One region of the Caballeronia sp. INML2 genome, then DNA from elsewhere that is predicted to be linked to it. Evidence: predicted binding sites of a transcription regulator. Region 1 holds the regulator's gene; the other holds the start of a gene.
What was found. Region 1 encodes FNR, which switches genes on or off when oxygen is low (the NO sensors DNR and NnrR bind a similar motif). Its sites were predicted from a motif close to TTGATNNNNATCAA; they were not measured.

Region 1 (12,214 bases):
TGAAGCACATCAGAACGCGTGAGCACGATGTTCGAGCCTGCGATCGCGTCATTGCGTGAGCCAGAGGCGGATCGGCGCCGCCCGGTTCGGCACGCCCGCTCTCACGTGACCCGGACGCTCGGCGCGTTCGTATGCGTGAGTGTGTGCGGCCCCTGCCTCGCGTTCACGACGCCGGAACCTTCCGGGCTCGTCGACGCGCAGCGCTGCATGTTTTGCCATAAGGTCGACACGGCTTTCCGCGCGCCCTCGTTCCAGCAGATTGCCGACCGCTACCGCGACGTGCCCGGCGCAAGCGACATGCTGGAAAAAAAACTGCGCCAGGGCGGCGAGGCGCACTGGGGAAACATGGCGATGCCCTCCGCAGCCGGGCGAGGCGGCGGCCCCCTTTCGAGGGAAGACGCACACAAGCTCGTTCAGTGGGTGCTGAGCCAATGAAGCGGACGACATCATGACCCGCACAGCAGATTGTGAGGCTCTCATGACCTTCAAGACGATCGTCGTGCAACTCGATACGGGCACGCACGCGAAGCACCGGCTCGACGCCGCAGTCGCGCTCGCCGAACGCTTCGATGCCCATCTGTACGGCGTGTACTCCGAATTCACGCTCGATCCGCGCTTCTACTACCAGGCGGATCGCCAACACCGTTACGAGGTGCCGCTTGCGGATCTATGCCGCGAGCGGCGCGAGCGCGCCGAGCACATGTTCCGCGTGCGCCTCGCGTCGACCAAAGTGGAGCACGACTGGCGGGCAAGCGAAATGACCGGAGGATCTTCGGTCATCGATCATGCGCGCTGTGCCGATCTCACCATCGTCGGACAACATGATCCAAACGAGCCCGACGCCTATCTCGCCGACCGCTTTCCCGAAAGCACGATCATGGGTGCGGGCGGCCCGGTACTGGTTTGGCCCTGCAAGAACTCGCCGAGCCCGCTCGGTGCGACGGCGGTCATCGCATGGGACGGCAGCCGGGAAGCCGCGCGCGCCGCTTACGATGCACTGCCGTTGCTCTCAAGGGCGAGGCGCGTGGACATCGTATCTATCCGCACTGACCGAGACCCGCCGCTCGGCGACGGGCGCGCCGCGTCGGACCTCGCGCGAAGCCTGATCCGGCACGCGGTTCGCGCGAACGTCATCGAACTCTCCGTCCCGCGGGGCGCACATGTCGAGGAGGCATTGACCTCCTATCTGAAATCGCAGAGCGCGCGACTGCTCGTCATGGGCGCATTTCACCATGGCCGCGTGCGCGAAACACTCCTTGGCGGCTTCACGCGGGCCGTGCTCCGCGAAGCCGAGCTTCCGGTCCTGATGTCGTGCTGACCCGGCGGACCCGTCGCCTTCAACGAAGCAGATCGGCAAGCGTCAAGTGAATGGGCGCGTTGCTCGGACCCAGCTCGCCGAGCTTGCGGGCCGCGACGAACAGAAAGTGCTCCGGGTCGGCCATGAAGAGATTCTTCATGCTTGCTTCGTCGAGATGCCTGACCTGCAACAACTCGCGAAACACGTCGCCCTCGACGCGGAAGGTCTGCTGTCTTCCGTCCAGACTGCCGGTGAATTGGACGCAGCCGCCCTCGCAACATACCGGTGCGTCGAGCGTTAATTCCTGAATCATGGATGCACTCCTCGGCTCGTAGCCAATCGCACGGCGCGCGATGACGCCGTGCCCACGCAAGCTCAGATGCCCGGCATGATCGGGTACGGGATGGTGTGATCCTCCACCCGCTTGACGCCCGGAATGCTCTCCGACGCGATGCGCATGGCATCCAGTTGATCGCTCGACCAGACGGTGCCCCACAGATGCACCACGCCATCGCGCACGACGATATTGCGCCCCGGGAACGCCCAGCCGCGTCCGGCGAGCTCGCCCATGAGCATTGCGCGGATTTCCGCATCGCTCGTCGCGGGAGCCCGCGGCTCAACGAACGCGGAAGCCAGCGCCTGCACGAGATTCGAACGGCTCACGATGCCCACGACGCGCCCTTCGCGCAACACAGGCACGCGCTTGATGTGATGGCTCTCGAGCACCGAAGCAATCTCGGTGAGCGATGCGTCCTCGCTGACACAGATGGGGTCGCGACTCATGATCTCGCCCACCTTGCGCGCGTGCGACCTGATGTAGTCTTCCGCGCCGCGATCCGAGCCCAGCATCTCGAGCCACCAGGACCGGCGAGACGGCGTCTTCTCGGTATCGATCTCCTCGCGATGGAGCAGGTCGCCCTCGCTGATCATGCCGACGACATGCTGTTCCTGATCGACGACAGGTGCGGCGCTGATACGGTGCTTCGTCAGCAACATCGCCAGTTCGTGCACCGTCGTATCGGGCGTCACGGAAACGACAGAGGTAGTCATTACGTCGCGTGCTTGCATCTTCATCTCCAGGCGGCTAAGTGATCGGAACATGAGGGAAAGTCGTCTTTCGACACATCCATCACGCACTTTCTCGCGTGCGTGGTTCACGATACCGCGCGCGCTCTGCACGCCGTTGACATGCATCAACTGCTTGCAACTCGATCGTGCTGGTCGCGAACCAGCATCGAGGGAATCTTCGCGAGGCTCGCCACCCGGTTGGCGACGCTGCCAACGAACGCTCGCATCACGCCACGTCTGCCGTGCGTCCCCAACACGATGAGATCGGCGTTCCAGCGTTCGGCTTCGCGCAGCAGCGCATGAGAGACATCGTCGGCGCTGATGTCCGTGCTGATCAGATCGACCGACACGTGCGAGCGTGTGACGTTGGGCGCAGATTCCAGCCGCCCTGCCGCCGCTGCGATCGCCGACTCGCCTTCCTTGACGAATGCGTCCTCTAGCGCGGTCACGGGTACGAAATCGCTGTAACGTACCGCGCGATCGACGACATAGACCACACGTATCTGCGTGTCAGGCGTCGCAAGCGCAGCACCGAGGTTCACCGCCGCGAGCGACGTCGGACTGCCATCGACCGCGAACAGAATCCGATGAATGCCAGCGTCGCGCGCGGCGTCGTAACCCGCAGGCACCGCGATCATCGCGCAAGGTGCAAGCTGGCTCAGCCTGTCTGTCACGGACGGATCGAGCCACCTCACGAGACCGTGATGTTGCCGGGTACCCAGGATCATGAGATCCGCGTGCTCTGCCTGTGCGGCTCTTGCGAGCGCATGCGCAACATCGCCGCCCTCTTTCGCGAGATCGATCACCCGTGCTCGCACGGAGGCGGTCGCGCCCGCGAGCGCACTGCTCGACTCGGCAATCGCGCATTTCGCATCTTCCACCAGCTCTTTGTGCGCAGCGCCGAAATCAAGCCCGGCGAGCGCCGCGTGGGGTGCGAGCAGATGCGGGTCGAGTGCCACAGCGGCAATCGTGAGTTGGGTGTCAGGCCGTAAGAAATGCCGCGCAAAAGCGGCGGCGCAGCGAGACGCGTCGGAGGAATCGACGCAAAGAACGACGCGCCTGAAGCCGCCAGCGCGCGCCGGCGTGTCCTTGTCTGCTTCCATAACTTACCTCCCGGCGCGGCCCGCGGATTCGATTCGTACCGCCTACCGCTCGCTATGACACGACGCCTGACGCAGATCAAGCCAATGCGGCGTATCGCGTTCGGCATGTTTCATTGACTCGTGTCGAATCGCCCTCGCCTGACGCGCGTACCCAGCCGGTCATGTCTAAAAGATGGCGCCTCCAATGGCGCGACAATGCAAGGCATTCAGTTGAATTCGAGGTTATCCACCGAGCGACCACTGGCTGCATCGAATCGAATCCGGCTAGACGTTGATCGTATGGGTGGCCTTTAGACGAATCCACGCCATGCCTTCGCGCAGCCCGGCAATTACGGCTTCACGTTCGTTATCGAAGGTGCTCGCGTGCCTGAAGCGATGCATGAAGCGGCCACCCTCCACGTTGCGCTGCTCGACGCTGATCGAACATTCGACACCTCGCGGCGTTTGCTCCGTGCAGCAGGTGACGGTCCAATCGGCATCGTCTATGGATCCCTTGAGCGACATGGCGGTTCTCCCTTGGATAAAGCGAATATCAGTTGTCATGCCGCGCCCGTTTTATCGTTCCGGCGTAGAAGCATCGGGCGCTTCAATCATTCCGTTGCCTGCAGCGAGCCCGACACGCCGATGCTAAGCGCAGCGCGCAGCGCGGCCTTGAGCCAGGTCAATGAATGACGCATCTGTTTTCGCGATGCCATCGTTTGATTTGAGTCAACGGAAATCTGCTCCACGATCCGCAGAATCTCCGCATGCAGGTCGGCGCACAGTGGAAGCGCCGGCAACCGGATCGAACCGACGAGCAGGAAGTGGTCCTCTGGAAGGACACCGGACGGTGCTGCGCGATGACGATACCCGTGCTCATGTCCCACTGAACCGCACCTCTTTCACCTTTCGAGGAGCCCGCCATGTACACCCGCATACTCGCGCCGATCGACGGTAGCGTCACTTCCGCGCACGCCTTCGATGAAGCCATCAAAATCGCGCGAGCCAACGGCGCCGAGCTGCAGCCGCTCTATGTCGTCGATTTGCAGCCGATCGCGTATGACGCCGCCGCGACCTTCTATCCCGACATGCGCGAAGCGCTTCTCGAAGAGGGCCGGCGCCTCGGCGCGCAAGCCGTCGAGCGCATGGCGCGCGAAGGCGTGAAAGGCACGCCGCGCATCAGCGAAGTCGAGCTGACGGGCGATGACATCGCGCAACGCATCCTGCGCTGTGCCGAGGATTTCGGCGCCGACCTCGTCGTCATGGGTACGCATGGCCGGCGCGGGTGGCGGCGCCTGGTGCTGGGCAGCGTCGCCGAGCGTTTCATGCGAATTGCACATTGTCCCGTGATGCTCGTGCCGGGACGCGAGGCCGAAGAGGACGCGCAACGCCGGGAGCAAACCGCAGAAACTGCCGACTGATCCCGGCGGCGCGCGCGTCGACCCTATAATTAATTCGCACTTCCCTTACTGCGCAGCTTCACGACACGCAAGCACGGACCGCCGAAGCGTATGAGCGAAAACGAAGGTCGAAGTCCCGCGCAAGCGAACGGCCAGCACGTTCGACGAGCCTCGTCGCGCGAAGCAACCGGGCAAGCACTCCTGGCGGGAGCGACACTCTTCGGCGTGTGCTGGATCGGCGTTCAATACCTGCCTTCGATTTGTACGCTGTCTGTCGCAGCACGGGCGTGGCTGCTGGCGGCCGCCGCGATCTGCGCCCTGCTGCTTGCGAGCGCCATCCTTCTGCTTTCCACGCAACGCGTCAGGCGGGCGAGCGCCGGTTCGACAACCGTGAGCCACACGCGGCTCGACGGCATCATCCGGTCTACGACGGACGCCATCATCACAGTCGATTCGACGCAACGTATTGTCCTGTTCAATCCCATGGCCGAACGCGTGTTCCGGTGCGCGGCGAGCGACGCGATCGGCGGGCCGCTGTCGCGCTTCATCCCTGAGCGTTACCGGTCGATGCATGAGCACCAGGTCCGGCACTTCGGAAGCACGGGGGTATCGGATCGTCAGATGGGCCCGCAGCGCGTGCTATACGGCCTGCGCGCCGACGGCGAGGAGTTTCCCATCGAGGCATCGATATCGCAGGTCGAAGATGACGACGGCAAGCTGTTCACCGTGATTCTTCGCGATGTCACCGAGCGCGTGAAGGCCGAGGCCGAGCTTCAGCGTTCGCGCGAAGAATTGCGCGCGCTCTCGGCCAATCTCCAGCAAGTACGCGAGCAGGAAAAGAGCCGCGTCGCACGCGACTTGCACGATGATCTCGGGCAAACGCTGAGCGCGCTCAAAATGAATATATTCGCGCTGCACGCACAGCTTGGCGCGCACACACTGCTGAATGAAGACGTTGCCGCTCAGTTTCAGCACATGGTTGGGCTTATCGACCGCAACATCGCCTCGCTCAGACGCATCGCATCGGATCAGCGGCCCGTCATGCTGGACGACCTGGGGTTATCGGCTGCCATCGACTGGCTTGTCGATGATTTCATCCGGCGCCACGGCATCGACGTGAGGCACAATCTCGATACCGGCGATCTCGCGTTCAACGCGGATGCCGCAACCGCGGTCTTCCGTATCATAGAGGAGGCGTTTGCGAATATCGTGCGACATGCCCGCGCGAGCCGCGTCGAACTGTCGCTCAACGCCGATGCTGCCAACTGCGTGCTGCGCGTGGGCGACGACGGCATCGGCGCCTCGTCCTTGCCGGCCGCGAACGGCAAATCGTTCGGCTTGATCGGGGTGCGTGAACGCGCGCATGCACTGGGCGGGCGCGTGTTCATCGATTCGACGCCCGAGTGCGGCTTCGTGCTGACAGTCGTCCTGCCACGCGAAGCGGTGGCGGAGAGGGAATCGCAACCATGACTACAAGAGTGCTGATTGCGGACGATCACGCGATGGTGCGCGACGGCCTGCGCCACATTCTCGCCAACGCGAGTGGTTTCGAAGTGGCCGGTGAAGCCTGCGACGCGGCGAGCACACTCGCGCTGGTGCGCTCGACGCCGGCGCAGGTGCTGGTGCTCGATCTGTCCATGCCGGGCCGCAGCGGCATCGACCTCCTCAAGCAGATCAAGGATGAAAAGCCCGCGCTACGCATTCTCGTACTCACCATGCATGCCGAACAGCAATACGCCGCCCGGGCATTCAAGGGCGGTGCGTCGGGATATCTGACGAAGGAAAGCGCGAGCGCGGAATTACTGGCTGCCGTCACCAAGGTCGCCGCGGGCGGCGTGTACGTGAGCCTCTCGATGGCCGAGCGCCTCGCGCAAAGCCTGACCGAGCCCGCCGACGCGCTGCCCCATCAACGCCTGTCGGACCGGGAGTTCGAGGTGTTTCAGCGGCTTTGCGCGGGCGAGTCCATCAACCAGATCGGCGAGGCGCTGTCCGTGAGCGCGAAGACCATCAGCACATACAAGGCGCGCATTCTCGAGAAAATGCAGATGCCGCACGAGGCCGCCCTCGTGCGCTATGCCGTGCGCCACAAGCTTTTCGACGACGATAACGACGACGCGTAAGCGTTCGCTCGTCAGGATTTCCTTACACGCCTGCCGAAATCCCTACCGAACTTTCCGGCGCCGCCGATTTAATTTCGAGACCGCGCGGCCAATAATTCGACGCATGGAATCATCCGCCGCGCATCGAGACGCCGACTTCCCCGGCATCCGCCTCGCGCGCGCGAACCCCGGTTCGACAGGAGACACACCATGTTCCCAGTGAGCGAAGGCCGATCCATCCTCCGACAATCCGAAGCGCCAGCACCGCGCCGCACTTTCCAGATCGCGGATAGCTCGGAAACACGCAAGGGTGCGCGCTGTTCGACCTGCTCGATGCAGCACGTGTGTATGCCGAGCGGTCTCTCGTCGGATGAATACGAGCGGCTCGACGCGATCATCTGCTCGACCCGGACCGTGCGGCGCGGTGAGACGCTCTATCGATCCGGGGATGCCTTTCAGAGCGTCTACGCCGTGCGTAGCGGCTGCTTCAAAACCGTCGTCATGCATCGTGACGGCAACGAGCAAGTCACGGGCTTTCACCTGGCAGGTGACGCGCTCGGGCTCGACGGAGTCAGCTCGGATCACCACGGGTGCGACGCGATCGCGCTCGAAGACAGCGTCGTCTGCATCATCCCCTTCGACTTGCTCGAACTGCTTTGCCGCGAGGTCAAGACGATCCAGCATCACGTGCATCGACTGATGAGCAGCGAGATCGTGCGCGAATCCAACCTCATGATGCTCCTCGGCACGATGACGGCCGAGCAACGCGTCGCGGCTTTCCTGCTCAACATCTCGACGCGCATGAAGGCGCGCGGCTATTCCCCCGCACAGTTTCTGTTGCGCATGACACGCGAGGAGCTCGGCAGCTATCTGGGTCTCAAGCTGGAGACGGTGAGCCGCATGTTCTCCAAACTGCAAAAGGCCGGCGTGGTCGATGCGCGCGGCAAGGAGGTGCGGATACTCGATCAGGCAGGGCTCGAAAGGGTGTGAGCGGCGGATCTGTGTCTGCACGCCTGGCGGAATGTCGGCCGCACACTGAAACCGTCACCTGACCGGGCGCGTCCGATGCGTGCCCGCAGCAGCGCCTCCACTGCTGAACCGGAAGTATCCGCTGCGAAGCACGACCGGTCTGCAGCCGACGCTGGTCAGCAATTGTTCTGCTGCCCCTTCTATGACGGCGCGGTTCATCTCGAACGCGCGTTGGAGGTCGTCCTCGCGCGAGGACGCTGCGCCGAAATGATCCTGGAGCGCTTCCGCCGATATGGTGCATTCAATGCGCGTGTCGTCCACGAGCGCCCAGAACATGAGCGCGGGCTCATCGCCGAGATACGCGGGCGCCTGGATTGGAAAGCTGATGTTCATGATCGCGCTTCCTCGCGGATGTCGGCTCGTACACCACTCAGTGTTTGCGTTCGACCCATGACCGGCGTTGACTCAGATCAACGCCCGCGAGAGAAGCACCCGCATGATCAATGTGTGAACACTTCTCTCACCGATCATGCACACTCACCGTTCTCTCGGTCATCGCGCGCGATCCGATGGCCCGCGCGTTCACGCCCGACATGTCGCACTGGGTGCGCTTCTTGCCGCACTGCTGCTCATCGCATCGCGCGCGCTCGCCCAGCCCGAACCGAGCGCACTCATCGACCAGCAGCATTGCATGTTCTGCCACACCAACGATGCGCCTTTCCTCGCTCCGTCGTTTCAGGAGATCGCCAACCGCTACCGCGACGACCCACGCGCGCACATCATGCTCGAACACAAACTGCGCGTCGGCGGTCGTGCGCATTGGGGAAACATGGCCATGCCCTCGCCCGCGGAGCGTGGCGGCCCGCTCTCGCCTGAAGACGCCCATACGTTAGTCGAGTGGGTATTGCGTCATTGACCACTTCGCAGGAGACCGTTATGCGAATCACCATCAAGCTCGACGCCTTTAATCGGGAAGCCGAATCGGCGTTTGCGGTGCTATGGCTCGATAAGGAACGCGGACGCTGGTCGCGGGAAGCGCATGACCGCATCGAGCTGCCATCATGGGGAACGTGGGAGCTCACGCCGGGCGGCACCCTGCTGCGCGGTCCCGACGCTTCTGCTCCTGTCGCCATGCTCGAGGGCCTGGTGCTCGCGGCACGGGAAGCAGTGTCCAGCGCCCCGGAACTTGTGACGTGCGAGCGCGGACGAGCCGTAGTCTTCGCCTGCGGCGACTCAAACGCGCCTCGTGCCCCGAACGCAGGGTATTGGCACATCCAGTGCGTCGACAGCGAAACTACGCTTGCTGAACACGAGATCTTTTCCGACGAGCCCGACGTCCTGGGTGAAGGAAGCGCACAGACACGCGGTCCCGGCCCATTCGCAACGTGAGCCGAACGCCTCAGTTCGACGAAAAGCGCATGTGTTGAAGACAGCGCATCGCGTTGTCGAATGCCTGATGAATCGCCGCGCCGACATCCTGGTCCGAGGCGTGTTCAACTGGAATAAGATCGAAATCACGCGTCACGAGATCGAGCCGCGCATCATAGCGGCGGTCTCCAGACTGATCCCGATACGCTTCGATCGTCAGATGGCAGTTCGCGATGTCTTTCGCGGCGCGCTCGAGTCGCACGAGCTCGACACCGGCTGCGCGTTCGACGTCGTTACTACCGACAAAGCCCTGATAGGCGATTTGCATGCCGAGCCCCATGATCTTCCTCCCCCACCGAACTTTGTCCTTGCCGGTTTCCCCGACGGATCCGGCGTTCTTCGCACGTTGCGACGTCCACTCATCGTCCGCTTCCAATGCGTAACCGAATTGACTCATGTCAAGTGATGCTCGATCACGCAGCATCGTCCGCGCAGCCTTCAGCCGGCGCCAGGACGAAGCCCCGGAAATTCATCTCGATGCTGCGAATCTGACTGGCGCATTGCGCGCAGAGCCAGCCGGGGCCGCCGTCCATGCCATACATGCCGCGGCACATGCCTTTCAAGCTGATGCGCGCGCGCCCGCTGCCCGGTGCCGCCGGCGTACGCGTAGCCCACAGATACACCACGCCGGCTTCGAGCGGCCGGCCCGTTTCGATCGCAGCCGCATCCGCATGACGTATGCGAGTGGCTGAATAGCGCGCGACGTACTGGCGCGTGCGGTCCCAACGTTGCGCACATTCGTCGCTTCCCGAGCAGTCGATCGTTGCAAACTCCCGCGCCTCCACGAGGGTGGGCTCGGTCTGCCGAAACTGGTTCCAGCGTGCATCGGATGCGCATGCCGCCAGTCCCAGAAGCAATACTGTCCCCATGCACTGCTTCCTCATTTCGTGCTCCGCTTCAAAGCTTTTCATCGACGATGCCGGCCTGTCATCGATACTCGCAAACGTGCGCGACAGCATCCCGTAGCCCAGCAGGGTCTCAGCAAGCTTTGCGTCACGCCTGAGCGAGTGATCGGATCAAAAGCACCGGACAAGTCGAATGTCGCAAGAATGCTTCCGCGACGCTGCCGAGGACCAGCCGCCGAATACCGGTGTGGCCGTGCGTGCCCATGACAACCATGTCGACTTGCGTTTGCGTCGCGAAGCGCTGAAGGCATCGCGCAACCGTGTCCGTTGTGTTTTCGGTTTCCAGCAGTTGTGTCTCGCATTCGAGACCCGCCGCATGAACGCGCTCCCGCGCGCCGTCGAGCATGCGGCGCGCGTTGCTGAATACCTCGTTGCGATGACGCACCGGATATGACGACAGCGCCGCCGCATCCGCGACGAAAACTGCGCGCACTCGCGCTTGCGAGCCCTTTCCACAACGGATCGCTTCGTCCAATGCACGTTGCGACGGTTCGCTTCCGTCGAGTGCGACCATGATGTTCCGGTACATTGATATCTCCGATTTCCTATTAACCGCTTACACGGCCCATTCGAGATTGTCGATTCGCGCCAGCGTGCGCTCGATACGATCCACGAAAATCTCGATGAAGCGCTGTTTCGCCTGTGCATCCAGCCGGGCTGTAAGGGCGCAACGCGCGACCGGCTGCTTGCCGGCGAGTTTCGTCATCTCGCGAAAAACCTTGGCGTCGCCTCGCATGTGCTGCGTGCAGAAAAAGGCCACATGCGGCAGCTTGCGCCGGTGGATAGCGAGCCATGCGCGTACCGGCGCGCTGATCGTACCCGCCCATACCGGCGTCCCGACAACGACCACGTCGTAATTCGCCACATCGCGGCGCGATGCCTTGATATGCACACTTCGCGTGAACACGGCATCGGCGAGAGAGCGCAAATAGCCCAACGGCCCCGAGCGATCGACCGGTTCCGTGATGACCTCGAAGTCGGCGTGCAGCCGCTCCGCTAATGCCGCACCTATGGCACGCGTTGTGCCGCTGCGAGAAAAGCAAACTACGAGCACTTTGGACATCTGCATTCTCCGCGACTCATTCATGACATTTCGATGATGACGATCTGACGAGGCCACTGTATCCCCGTCATGGTGTTGCCGATTGACCTGAGTCAATCCAGACCGGCCCTTCGATAAAGCGCGGCGCCGTTGACCTGAGTCAACCGCGCCGTCGAGCCGCCTCCATAAACTGGGTGCCAGTGAAGAACACGCGGGCATGTGCACTCATGCACCGCAATTCGACTCGAGGAGCCATCCGATGAGCTACAAGACCATTCTCGTGCACCTGGACACCAGCGTGCGCGCGCATCCCAGACTGGAAACCGCGTTGCAGCTAGCCAAGCGCTTCGGCGCGCATGTCATCGGCCTCTTTGCGGTGTTCGAGCCCGACCCGCGCGCCTTCAACATCATGGCGGGTACCGCCGAGTACTACGAGCAACACGCGGCCAGGCGGCGCGAACAGCGCGGTGCGATCGAGCGGCTGTTTCATGCGGAAATCAAGCGCGCGGGCGTGTCGGGTGAATGGATCGAAACACAGCAACGAGCGAACGATTCCGTTCCCCGTTTTGCGCGCTGCGCGGATCTCATCGTCGTCAGCCAGGACGATCCGGCCGATCCGGAGTCTTACGTCGGCGACCACTTTCCGGAGACCACCATCCTCACCTCGGGCCGACCGGTCCTGCTTGTCCCGTACACGGGCTTCTTCGCCTCGGTCGGAAAACATCCGATGATCGCCTGGGACGGCAGCCGCGAAGCGACCCGCGCCGTGCATGACGCCCTGCCCTTTCTGAAGACGGCCGAGCGTGTCTCGATCGTGAGCGTCGATACACCGCGGCGGGAAGCAGGCGACGACCGCATTCCGGGCGCGGACATCGCGGCCTGCGTCGCGCGGCATGGCATCAAGGCCGAAGTCTCATCGGGCGG
Region 2 (12,214 bases), on a different contig from region 1:
CTACTTCAAGGACGAAGGGCTCGACGTCGAAATCCTTTCGCAGCCCGCCGGCGTCGATGCCGAAAACGAGTTGCTCGCGGGCGCGGTGCAAGGCGTCGTCGGCTTCTACGATCACACCATCGACCTGCAGAGCAAGGGCAAGGAAGTGCAGGCGCTCGTGATCTTCGGCCAGGTGCCGGGCGAAGTCGAAATGGTCTCGACCAAGGCCGCCGACAAGCTCAAGAGCATGGCCGACGTCAAAGGCAAGACGCTCGGCGTGACCGGCCTCGGGTCGTCGACGAGCTTCCTCACGCAATATCTCGCGCAGCGCGCGGGCGTCTCGTCGAAGGAATACACGCTGCTGCCGGTGGGCGCGGACGCGAGCTTCATCGCGGCGGTGAAGCAGGAGCGCATCGATGCGGGCATGACGACCGAGCCGACCGTCTCGCAACTGCTGAAGACCGGCGACGCAAAGGTGCTCGTCGACATGCGCACGATCGAAGGCACGCGCGCCGCGCTGGGCGGCACGTATCCGGCATCGAGCTTCTACGTGCAGCGCGCGTGGGCGCAATCGCACAAGGCGGATGCGGCGAAGCTCTCGCACGCGTTCGCGAAGACGCTCAACTTCATCGCGACGCATAGCGCCGAAGAAATCACCGAAAAGATGCCGAAGGACTATTACGCGAAGAACAAGGACCTGTACGTGGCCGCGCTGAAAGCCTCGCTGCCGATGTTCACGAAGGACGGCAAGATGCCCGCCGACGGCCCCGACACCGTGCTGAAGGTGCTCGCCGCGTTCAATCCTTCGGTGAAGGGCAAGCATATCGACCTGGCGCGCACGTATTCGAACGAATATTTGTCGGGCACCGCGACGGCATCCAAGTGAGACTCGACGCGATGACTTCAACCAGCAAGCAGGATACGCCCGCGATCGAGCTGCGCCACGTCTCGTGCCGCTTCATTTCGCCGGACGGCAAGGCGACGGTCGCGTTGCGCGACTTCAGCATGTCGGTGGCGAAGGGCGAGTTCGTCGCGATCGTCGGCCCGACGGGCTGCGGCAAGTCCACCACGCTCAGCATGATCACCGGCCTGCTCAAGCCGACGACCGGCGAAGTGCGCGTGATGGGCCAGCCGGTGGATGGCATCGATCCGCGCATCGGGTTCGTGTTCCAGGCCGACGCGGTCTTTCCGTGGCGCTCGGTGCTCGACAACGTCGCGGCCGGCCCGCTCTACCGCGGCCGCTCGAAGTCCGCCGCGTATGACGAAGCGCAGTCGTGGCTTCGGCGCGTCGGTCTCGACAAGTTCGGCAAGCATTATCCGCATCAGTTGTCGGGCGGCATGAGAAAGCGTGTCGCGCTCGCGCAGACGTTCATCAACAAGCCCGAAATCCTGCTGATGGACGAGCCGTTCAGCGCGCTCGACATGCAGACGCGCACGCTCATGCAGGACGAACTGCTGCAACTGTGGTCGGCGAATGCGGGCTCGGTGGTGTTCGTCACGCACGATCTGGAAGAAGCGATCGCGCTCGCGGACCGCGTGTTCGTGCTGACGGCGCGCCCCGCGACGCTCAAGAAGGTCTACGAGATCGATCTGCCGCGTCCGCGCATCACGTCCGAGATTCGCTATCACCCGCATTTCATCGAGATTTCGCGCGATATCTGGCACGACCTGCGCGAAGAAGTGCAGATCGGTTGAACCTGCCCCATAGGAACATCAATATGTCCACGCCTCAACAAACGATGCCCTCGGGCATCGATCCCGGCGCACTCGCGCAAGTCGAACGCGAGGCGCAAAAGCGCATCCGCCAGCGCAACGCGCTCGTCATCGGGCTGCGCATCGCGGTGCTCGTGTTCGTGCTCGGCGGCTGGGAACTGTCCGCGCGCCTCCACTGGATCGATCCGTTCTTTTTTTCGATGCCGTCCGCGATCTTCGATCAGATCGTCGAATGGTTCGTCGACGGCACGTCGCAAGGTCCGCTGCTCACGCAAGTGTGGGTCACGCTCGAAGAGACGGGCCTCGGGTTCATCATCGGCTCGGTGGCGGGCGTGTTCTGCGGTATCGTGCTCGGCCGCAACAAGCTGCTGTCGGACGTGTTCAGCATCTACATCAAGATCGCAAACTCGATTCCGCGCGTCGTGCTCGGCTCGGTGTTCGTGATTGCGCTGGGTCTCGGCATGGCGTCGAAGGTGGCGCTCGCGGTCGTGATGGTGTTCTTCGTCGTGTTCGCGAACGCGTTTCAGGGCGTGCGCGAAGCGGATCGCTACATGATCGCGAATGCGCAGATTCTCGGTGCGTCGCGCCGGCAGGTGACGACCTCCGTCGTGATTCCGTCCGCGCTTTCGTGGATTCTCGCGAGCCTGCATGTCAGCTTCGGCTTCGCGCTGGTCGGCGCGGTCGTCGGCGAGTTCCTCGGCTCGAAGCAGGGCATCGGCTTGCTGATCTCGACGGCGCAAGGCGCGTTCAACGCGAGCGGCGTGTTCGCGGCGATGATCGTGCTCGCAGTCGTGGCGCTCGCGGCGGATTATCTGCTGACCGCGCTCGAGCAGCGTCTGCTGAAGTGGCGGCCCACGGCAAATTGACGCGCCCGACAGGAAAAAACCCCACGCGTGGGGTTTTTTCATTCCTGGGGTTCAGCGAAGGCCGACTTGCTTGGCGCGCTGCACGTTGCACGCCGCGTGTTCCGTGAATACGACGCGGTTCTGATTGTTGTAATAGACCGACCACCGGTCGGTGCCATGCTTCTGGAAGGCATATTCGGTGCACGGCGAATACCAAGGCCCCCAGTTTCCGTCGGGCGGCCCGAGACTGTCTTCGACGTCCGCGCGCGTCATGCCGATTTTCACGCGGCTCATGTATTGCTGCGGATCGGGATCCTTGCTGAGGACGGAACATCCGTTCAGGCCGACCACGATCAGGACCAGCCCCACTGCGCCACACGCCTTCGATTTGAGCATCGCTTCAGTCCTCGCAAAAGGTCTGAAGCTACCGACATCGCTCTGGCGGAACAATCGACTTAATCTGAAAGTGCGGGCGAGCGTCGCCGCGCCAGTTCCGCCACGCCGATGCACGCCGCCAGCCACGCGCCGCCCGACGCGAAACCGCCGATCACATCGCCGGGAAAGTGCACGCCGATCACGACGCGGCTCGTGCCGATCGCGAGCACGATGAAGCACGCCAGCGCGACGATGAGCGGATCGCGGCGCGTGGGCGCAAGGCGTAGCAGCACGTACGCGCACATGCCGTAGCAGACGATCGATCCGAACGTGTGGCCGCTCGGGAACGCGAAGCTTTCGGGCAGCGGCACCGTGGAGCCGGTGGGGCGGCCGCGGCGCATCATCGCCTTGAGCGCATGGTTGAGCAGGCCGCCCGCGCTCGTAACCGCGGCGAAATACACGGCGAGACCGAAGCGGCGAGTGAAAATCAGCGCCACGCACATGAGCGCGCACAGCAGCGTGAGAAACCAGGGATCGCCGAGATGCGTGAGACTGGCGAACCATCGCGCGGCGAGTGCGGGCGTGCCGTCGCGCACGGCGTCGAGCACACGCTGATCCGCCGATGAAAACGCCGTGCCGTGCGCAATGCGCATTGCAATGGCGACGAACACCGCCGCGCCCAGTGCGGCCGTCACGGACGCCGCGACCGCGACGGTGGTGCCCGACGCCCGCCTGTCCCGCGCGGCATAGGCCGAGGCGCAGGCCGCGATGGAAGGAACGACGAAGAGCACGATCGCGATGATCGCGACCGCATGGCGTTGCGCGAGCGCCGTGTAATCCATGATGTCCTGTTTCTCCCGAATTGCCCGGCGCTCGTGCGGATTCAGGACGCGGCTGCGCTCCCCTCCGCCTCGAACGGCCTTTCCCACCCGAACGCCTGCACACGCGCGACGGGTTGGTCGACGACAAGCACGCCGCAAATTCCGCCGGGCATCGGCAGCGTGAGGCCGCGCCAGTCGGGCGGCGAGGCGTCGTCGTGCATTGTGCCGTGTGCCGCGCGCAGTCTGCCGATCCGCGCCGCTTCGCCCCACATGAGCTGTCTGGCGTCCGTGTCGTGGGCGCCGGTCGTCTCGACGGTCAGGCCGAGCCCTATTCTCGTCGATGCCACCGCGATCACGATCCAGATGCCCGAGTACGCGACATCGACATGAATCGTGCCCTCGACGAGCGGGTGCGTGACGACGATGCGTTCGCCGGGTTCGTCCTCCACGCCCACCTGGTCGGGCTCGCAGTGCAGCATGTGCGAGAGGACGAGACGCAGCGTCGCGCGCGCGACGCCGAAGCGCCGCCCGAGCGCCGAGTTCGGATGCAGGCGCGCGCGTTTGCGCTCGGCCGGACTGAGCCAGTTCCCAATATTCGACGCCGACGCAAAGCGGAATTCGCTCGGCACCAGCCATAGACAGACCTCGCCGGGCGCCGGCGGTTCGTGGGCCTGCACGCGCGACTTGGCGAGATCGTAATAGCGCCACGGAACTTCCGCGGCGTGAAGCTGGGAGATTCGGTCGGTGGAGGGCATGCGCGCCAGCGGAGACCGCGGCGCGCAAAACGCGCCGGAACGCTCCGCATTCAGGAACGAAACTTACATTTTCGGCGCCTGAAGCTTATGGGACGCTTAGGTGACGGATATCACCGCGGCTGGGGTGCACGCGGAATATTGTCAGACGCAGGCTCCGAATGGTAAGGAGCGTCGCACGAAACGCCTATCCGCCGTGAGGATGAAGCGACGATGTGCCGCTAGTCGAAACGGCCTAGCTCGAGCGTGCGCCGCCGCGGAGCGCGCATGACTGCCCGCTACGCATCCGGCGTCGTGTGCGAATCAGGCTTCGGCTTGCGCTTGAACCACTTCACGAGACCGCCGCCCAGTGCGACGACCGCCAGCGCGATGACCTTGAAGAACTTCGCGGCGAACGCAGCGATCAGCGCGAAGAGGCCCAATTTCTTCATCGCAACACCGCCTATCAGCGCCGCGAGGCCGTATTCCGCCAGCTTGTCGGTCTTCGCGTCGAAGTCGGCATAACGCTTGCCGCTGTTGAAATCGAGGCCCGCGAGCAATGCCTGCACGGCGCGCTTGTCCTTGTCGATCGTGGTCTTGTCGGTGATCAGATCCAGACTTATGTAACCTTCGCGCCCGAGCGCGTACGTGTTGTAGTTGATCGTCTGCGGCGCGCCGGCGGGCTCGTCTTTCGAGCGCGACGCCATCGACCAGATCAGGTGGCGCTTCGCGGCGTCATAATGCGGGCGTTCCACCCATCCGATGATTTCGACCGGAGCAATACCTCGCTCCTCACGGTCCGCATTCGCCGCCTCGGTGCCTTTCTTCAGGGACTTGTAGAGATCGTCGACGTTCCAGTCCCTAGCCTCGTCGTCCCTGATATAGCCCGAGGCGATGTAATCGACATCGACGATCCATTCGTCATCGTTGGTCGGCACGACCAGACCAATGCGATCCGGGTCCTCGCTGTTGCCGTTCGCTTTCATCAGCCGGTCGGCCTGGGCCTTGGGGATGAACACCTCGCCGTTCCCGATCTTGAGTTTGGCCTGGTCTCTCAGAGGAATGTCGGCAGGTCCTACGATTGCCGCAGCCTGCGCCGCCTTCCACGCCATTTCCAGTTCGCGTTTATTGCTGGCCGAACTATCCGCGTGCGCGGATGCGACCGTCCACTGCAATGCGATTCCAAGGAGCATGCTTGCTCCGAACGACTTCATGCGTTGAATTTTTGCGTCCATATATTTATAACGATTGCAGTCCTCAATCTTTCTCGTGTGCAACGGCGCTGCGCGGATCTTTCGGCATGGACGCGCGTACACGGCGGGGCGTTCGCCACGCCATGTGGGTACGCATGGCAGTCGTTCGCAGATAGCGGGAGGCGTTCCCTCTTGAGGTAGCTTCGCTGGCGCAGGCATTCTGATGCCGGGCTCAGGCAATAAAAATCAGCACATTCCGAGTCGAAGGCTTGGAGGACCTGACTCGGATACCGCTCGCGTCGCGGTGCGGCTTGCGAGCCGAGCGCGCGCCCGCACGCACGAAGAGAATTGGCTTGCCGCATAAGCGTCGGCATGGCGTATTGCGGCGGGTCGCCGCGCGCTCCCACGCCACGCTTTATGACACCCGCGACCTCATCCGTTCGTTGTAGACTCCCCTACCCTCTTCCGGACACACCGGCAAGGCCCCATCCTGCGCGACACCCTGTCGCATCGGTTTGATCTGAAACAATTTTCCAAACATTCGCGCCATCGCGAAAAATCGCGCGTGGCATGATCTTGACGCGGCGCAAAGCCGTGCAGTGGCGTTCTTCCCGGGACGCTTCGATCATAGAAACCAGCGAATGCAATGAATGAAAATACCCAACGTTTAGCAGTGCCATTGTTATCGGGGTTGATAGCCAGTCTCTGTCTTTCGGGATGCAAGCTGGAGGTGTTGGACTCGAAAGGCGTGATTGGCGCAGCGGAATCTTCGCTGATCGCCACCGCGACTTACGCCATGCTTCTGGTCGTCGTCCCGGTGATTCTGCTCACCCTGTTCGTCGCATGGCGCTATCGGGCGTCCAACAAGAACGCCACCTACGCGCCGAAGTGGGCGCACTCCACGGCCATCGAAGTCGTCGTCTGGATCATCCCCGCGATCATCATCCTGTATCTCGGCATCCTGACGTGGAAGACCTCGCACGAGCTGGATCCTTATAAGCCGCTCGAATCGAACGTCAAGCCGATCAACGTCGAAGTCGTGGCGCTGGACTGGAAGTGGCTGTTCATCTATCCGGATCTGGGCGTCGCGTCGGTGAACCAGCTCGCGTTTCCGGTGGGCACGCCGGTGAACTTCCGCATCACGTCGGATTCGGTGATGAACTCGTTCTTCATCCCGCAACTCGGCAGCCAGATCTACGCCATGGCGGGCATGCAGACGCGTCTGCATCTGCTGGCCGATCACGCGGGCGACTATGCGGGGATCTCGGCGAACTACAGCGGCAAGGGCTTCTCCGACATGAAGTTCCGCGCGCTGGCGATGTCCAACGCCGACTTCGACGCGTGGCTCAAGCAAGTCAAGAGCGCGCCCGAGGCGTTGAGCATGGACGTCTACGCCGGCGTCGCACGCCCGAGCGAGAAGGTTGCGGTACGCTACTTCTCGACCGTTGATCCGAAGCTTTTCAAAAGCATCGTCGCCAAATACAACAATGGCCGCTTCGATGTGAATGGCGAAAATTGTGTAACAAAGGGGTAAGCCATGTTCGGCAAATTAACGCTTGAGGCGATCCCGTACCACGAGCCCATCATCATGGGGGCGACCGTCTTCATGGCGATCCTCGCACTCGGTACCGTCGCCCTTATCACCAAACTCGGAAAGTGGAGCTGGCTCTGGCGCGAGTATCTGACTTCGGTCGATCACAAGCGCATCGGCGTCATGTATCTGATCGTCGCCGGGCTGATGCTCGTACGCGGTTTCGCCGACGCCGTCATGATGCGCATTCAGCAGGCCATTGCGCTCGATGCACCGGGCTATCTGCCGCCGCATCACTACGACCAGATCTTCTCGGCGCACGGCACCATCATGATCTTCTTCATGGCCATGGCGCTGCTGGTCGCGTTCTTCAACCTCGTCGTGCCCCTGCAGATCGGCGCGCGCGACGTGGCCTTCCCGTTCATCAACTCGCTCTCGTTCTGGATGACGGCCGTGGCCGCCATCCTGATCAACCTGTCGCTTTTCATCGGTGAGTTCTCGTCGACGGGCTGGCTCGCGTATCCGCCGCTTTCCGAGACGCAGTTCAGTCCGGGCGTCGGGGTCGACTACTACATCTGGGCGTTGCAGTTGTCCGGCGTCGGCACGCTGCTGACCGGAGTGAACTTCTTCGTCACGATCGTGAAGATGCGCGCGCCCGGCATGACGTGGATGAAGCTGCCCGTCTTCACCTGGACGGCCTTCTGCTCCAACGTGCTGATCATGGCGACGTTCCCGATCCTGACCGTGGCGCTCGCGCTGCTGGCGCTGGACCGCTACATGGGCATGCACTTCTTCTCGAACGACGGCGGCGGCAATCCGATGGTCTACCTGAACCTGATCTGGGCCTGGGGTCACCCTGAGGTCTACATCCTGGTTCTGCCCGCTTTCGGCATCTACTCCGAAGTGGTCGCCACTTTCTCGAAGAAGCCGCTCTTCGGCTACAAGACGATGGTCTGGGCGACGTGCTGCATCATGGTGCTGTCGTTCCTCGTGTGGCTGCACCACTTCTTCACGATGGGCTCGGGCGCGAACGTCAATGCCTTCTTCGGCATCATGACGATGATCATCTCCATCCCGACCGGCGTGAAGATTTTCAACTGGCTCTTCACGATGTACCGCGGCCGCGTGCAGTTCACCACGCCGGTGCTGTGGACCATCGGCTTCGTCATCACCTTCACGCTCGGCGGCATGACCGGCGTGATGCTGGCCATTCCCGGCGCGGACTTCGTGCTGCACAACTCGCTGTTCCTGATCGCGCACTTCCATAACGCGATCATCGGCGGCGTGGTGTTCGGTTACTTCGCAGGCGTGCAGTACTGGTGGCCGAAGGTGTTCGGCTTCAAGCTCGACGAAAAGCTCGGCCGCAACGCGTTCATCTGCTGGTTCGTGGGCTTCTTCGTCGCGTTCGTGCCGATCTACATCCTCGGCTTCATGGGCGCGACGCGCCGCCTGAATCACTACGACAACCCGGCATGGCAGCCGTTCTTCATCGTCGCCGCTATCGGTGTCGGGATCATCGCGCTGGGCGTCGTGTTCCAGGTCTTGCAGATCGTGGTGAGCATCATCCGCCGCAATCAGCCTGCCTATCGCGACATCACCGGCGATCCGTGGAACGGCCGCACGCTCGAGTGGACGATCAGCTCGCCGCCGCCCGTCTACAACTTCGCCAATATCCCGGCTGTGCGCGCACTCGACGATTTCGCCGATGCCAAGGAACATGGCCGCGTCGACACGCGTCCGTACCGCGACATCCACATGCCGTCGAACACGAGCGCGGGTCTCGCAATCGGTCTCTTCGCCCTCGCATTCGGCTTTGCCGCGATCTGGCACATCTGGTGGCTGGCGGTCGTGGGTCTCGTTGGCGTCGTCGCGACGGCGATCGGCTATAGCTTCCGTGAGAACGCGGGCTTCATCATCCCGGCTGCGACCGTGAAGTCGACCGAAGAGCGCAATCGCCCGCCGAAGTCGCCTGTGAAGGCCGGCGCGGAGCGCGAACTCGAACTGGAGGCAATGTAATGTCGCAATCGACACTTTCCGCGCAGCACGCGCACGGCCATGAGCACGAGCACCAGTCGCATTCGGTGTTCGGCTTCTGGGCCTACCTGATGACCGACTGCGTGCTGTTCGCGTCACTCTTCGCGGCCTTCGCAATGTTCGCGATGCAGACAGCAGGCGGCCCGACGGGCAAGGATCTTTTCAACCTCACGGACGTCGCGTACGAAACGGCGCTGCTTCTCACGAGCAGCCTGACCTTCGGTCTCGCGATGATCTCGGCGACTCGCAGAAAGTCGGGCGCAGCGCTCGCGTGGCTCTTCGTCACGTTCGTGCTGGGCGCGGGCTTCCTGTGGCTGGAAGTGCACGAGTTCGCGCATCTGATCGCTGAAGGCGCGGGTCCGCAACGCAGCGCGTTCTGGTCGTCGTTCTTCACGCTGGTCGGCACGCACGGCTTGCACGTCACCATCGGCCTGATCTGGCTGGTCGTGCTGGCGGTGCAGATCGCGAGCAATCCGGAGATGAACGAGCGCGAGTTGCGTCGTCTCGCCTGCCTGAGCCTCTTCTGGCACTTCCTCGACATCGTCTGGATTTGCGTGTTTTCCTTCGTCTATCTCGGGAGCGTCGTCTGATGGCACATGCTCATACCAACTCGAGCGATGTCCCGCACGTCACCGTGCGCGGGTATCTCATCGGCTTCGTGCTGGCCGTGGTGCTGACCGTGGCGTCGTTCTGGGCCGCAACGTCGGGCGCATTCAAGGGCGAGAGCGGCATCGTCGCGCTCGCGGTGCTGGCCGCGGTGCAGGTCATCGTGCATGTGGTGTTCTTCCTGCACGTGAACGCGTCGAAGGGACAGCGCTGGCATGCGATGTCGTTTGCTTACACCATTCTCATGTCGTTCATCCTGATCGTCGGCACTGTCTGGGTGATGCATAACGTGCATATGTTGATGATGGCGCGATAAGCCTCTCGGACTCACCGAGCGAATCGAAAGGCGGGCCCGCTTGCGGGTCCGCTTTTTTTTCGTTTGCGATCCGGCCGTCATCCTGCACGAATTCAGCATCCGGTGAAGAATCTTGACAATCTTCCCGACGAGGCCGATTATTTGTCCATAATTTGAATCTATGATCCACATTATGGACAAGGAGACGCGATGACCGCGCCAAAACCCACGGCGGACGCCATGACGCCGTATCAACTGCCCTTCCCGAAAGAAGCTCAAAAGGAAATCGTCGTCCCCTGCGCGATTCCCGCCGACGAGCGCGAATGGGTCCCGCAAGCGGAAAACGTCTGGTTCCGTCCGCTGTGCCTGAACGTATCGACCGGCTACTGGATGAACCTCCTGCGCGTGCGCAAATCCGGCGTGCTGTCGCGCCACCGTCACCCGCAAGCCGTTCACGGCATGGTGCTGAAAGGCCGCTGGCGCTATCTCGAGCATGACTGGGAAGCGACCGAAGGCAGCTACGTCTTCGAGCCGCCCGGCGAAACGCACACGCTCTACGTGCCGGAAGACGTGGAAGAGATGATCACCTACTTCCAGGTGAACGGCGTGATGTTCTATTGCGACCCGTACGGCAACTACACCGGTTACGAAGACGTGTTCACCAAAGTCGACATGTGCCGCAAGCACTATGAGTCGGTTGGTCTCGGCGCGGATTTCGTCGACCAGTTCATTCGCTAATTTCCCGAACCACCTCTCGCAGACTCAAAAGAGCATCCGGAGGAGACAACAATGCTGGAAAAATCACCGCGCCTGAAGCGCATTCAGGTCGTCGCGATCGCCTTTCTGATGCTCGCGGGCATCGTGAATTATCTCGATCGCAGCACGCTTTCGATTGCCAATCACTCGGTTACGCAGGAGCTCGGCCTCTCTGCCTCGCAGATGGGCTTGCTGCTCTCCGCGTTCTCGTTCGCCTATGCATTCTCGCAGTTGCCCATCGGCGTGATGCTCGACCGCTTCGGCGCGCGCATCATGCTCGGCCTCGGCATGTTCGTGTGGTCGGTCGCGCAGTTGTTCGGCGGCCTCGTGACGAACCTGCATCAATTCCTCGCGGCGCGCATTGCGCTCGGTATCGGCGAGGCGCCGCAGTTTCCGGCGGGCGCTAAGGTGGTGTCGGAATGGTTTGCGCAACGCGAACGCGGCAAACCGACGGGGATCTTCGTCACGTCATCGACGATCGGCCCCGCGCTCGCGCCGCCGATCCTTACCGTGCTGCTGCTGTCGTTCGGCTGGCGCAACATGTTCGTCATCATGGGCGCGCTCGGCATCGCGGTGTCTATCGGCTGGTACATCGTCTATCGCAATCGCCGCGACGTGAAGCTCGACTCGGACGAACTCGCGCATCTGACCGAAGGCGAGCCGACGCAGCGCAAGGAACGCAACATGACGTTCGCGGAATGGCGCGGCCTCTTCGGAAAGGCGACCACGTGGGGCATGATTTTCGGCTTCATGGGCGTGATCTACATGGTGTGGCTCTATCTGACGTGGCTGCCCGCATACCTCGAACATGAGCGTCATCTGACGATCGCGAAGACGGGCTGGATCGTGACGATTCCGTATCTCGCGGGCACGCTCGGCATGCTGTCGTCGGGCTTCATCGCCGATGGACTGATGGCGCGCGGCGTCGCCCCGATCCGCAGCCGCAAGTGGCCGATCTGCTCGGGTCTCATCGGCGGTGCGCTCTTCACAGTGCCGGCCGCGTTCACGCCGAACCTCACGCTCGCGATCGTCTATCTCTCGGCTGCGATGTTCTTCGTCAACATGGCGAGCGGCGCGGCCTGGGCGCTCGTTTCCGTCGCGGCGCCGCGCCACATGGTCGCGTCGCTCGGCAGCATCCAGAACTTCGGCGGCTATTTCGGCGGCTCGTTCGCGCCGTTCATCACCGGTCTCGTGGTCGACAAGACGCACTCGTTCGTGAACGCGTTCCTGATCAGCGCGGGCGTCGCGTTCGCCGCCGCGCTCGTCTACATGTTCGTCGTGCGTTCGCCGATCGAAGATACCGAGCAGCAGGCCGAACCCATTCCCGCCGTCTGA

Region 2: cyoA (ubiquinol oxidase subunit II) is a predicted target of FNR. The motif match lies at 6,173-6,186, and genes of this name have one in related genera.

What each region holds. Positions count from the first base shown of each region.
Region 1 is NZ_JALQDH010000080.1:69,844-82,057, forward strand. Features, by position in the region: gene NCT32_RS27740 (hemerythrin domain-containing protein) at 1-22, shown strand, start outside; gene NCT32_RS27745 (c-type cytochrome) at 136-435, shown strand; gene NCT32_RS27750 (universal stress protein) at 479-1,318, shown strand; gene NCT32_RS27755 (hypothetical protein) at 1,338-1,610, opposite strand; gene NCT32_RS27760 (CBS domain-containing protein) at 1,673-2,365, opposite strand; gene NCT32_RS27765 (universal stress protein) at 2,491-3,468, opposite strand; gene NCT32_RS27770 (UDP-glucose 4-epimerase) at 3,733-4,011, opposite strand; gene NCT32_RS27775 (hypothetical protein) at 4,059-4,334, opposite strand; gene NCT32_RS27780 (universal stress protein) at 4,371-4,868, shown strand; gene NCT32_RS27785 (PAS domain-containing sensor histidine kinase) at 4,959-6,317, shown strand; gene NCT32_RS27790 (response regulator transcription factor) at 6,314-6,967, shown strand; gene fnr (fumarate/nitrate reduction transcriptional regulator Fnr) at 7,157-7,936, shown strand; gene NCT32_RS27800 (DUF1488 domain-containing protein) at 7,991-8,308, opposite strand; gene NCT32_RS27805 (c-type cytochrome) at 8,445-8,831, shown strand; gene NCT32_RS27810 (DUF3564 family protein) at 8,852-9,304, shown strand; gene NCT32_RS27815 (hypothetical protein) at 9,315-9,740, opposite strand; gene NCT32_RS27820 (hypothetical protein) at 9,757-10,302, opposite strand; gene NCT32_RS27825 (universal stress protein) at 10,337-10,777, opposite strand; gene NCT32_RS27830 (NAD(P)H-dependent oxidoreductase) at 10,805-11,407, opposite strand; gene NCT32_RS27835 (universal stress protein) at 11,550-12,214, shown strand, end outside.
Region 2 is NZ_JALQDH010000069.1:149,518-161,731, forward strand. Features, by position in the region: gene NCT32_RS24185 (ABC transporter substrate-binding protein) at 1-865, shown strand, start outside; gene NCT32_RS24190 (ABC transporter ATP-binding protein) at 877-1,674, shown strand; gene NCT32_RS24195 (ABC transporter permease) at 1,698-2,558, shown strand; gene NCT32_RS24200 (outer membrane protein assembly factor BamE) at 2,610-2,933, opposite strand; gene NCT32_RS24205 (phosphatase PAP2 family protein) at 2,993-3,754, opposite strand; gene NCT32_RS24210 (hypothetical protein) at 3,796-4,488, opposite strand; gene NCT32_RS24215 (DUF2167 domain-containing protein) at 4,764-5,657, opposite strand; gene cyoA (ubiquinol oxidase subunit II) at 6,304-7,191, shown strand; gene cyoB (cytochrome o ubiquinol oxidase subunit I) at 7,195-9,204, shown strand; gene cyoC (cytochrome o ubiquinol oxidase subunit III) at 9,204-9,812, shown strand; gene cyoD (cytochrome o ubiquinol oxidase subunit IV) at 9,812-10,144, shown strand; gene NCT32_RS24240 (2,4'-dihydroxyacetophenone dioxygenase family protein) at 10,334-10,861, shown strand; gene NCT32_RS24245 (MFS transporter) at 10,913-12,214, shown strand.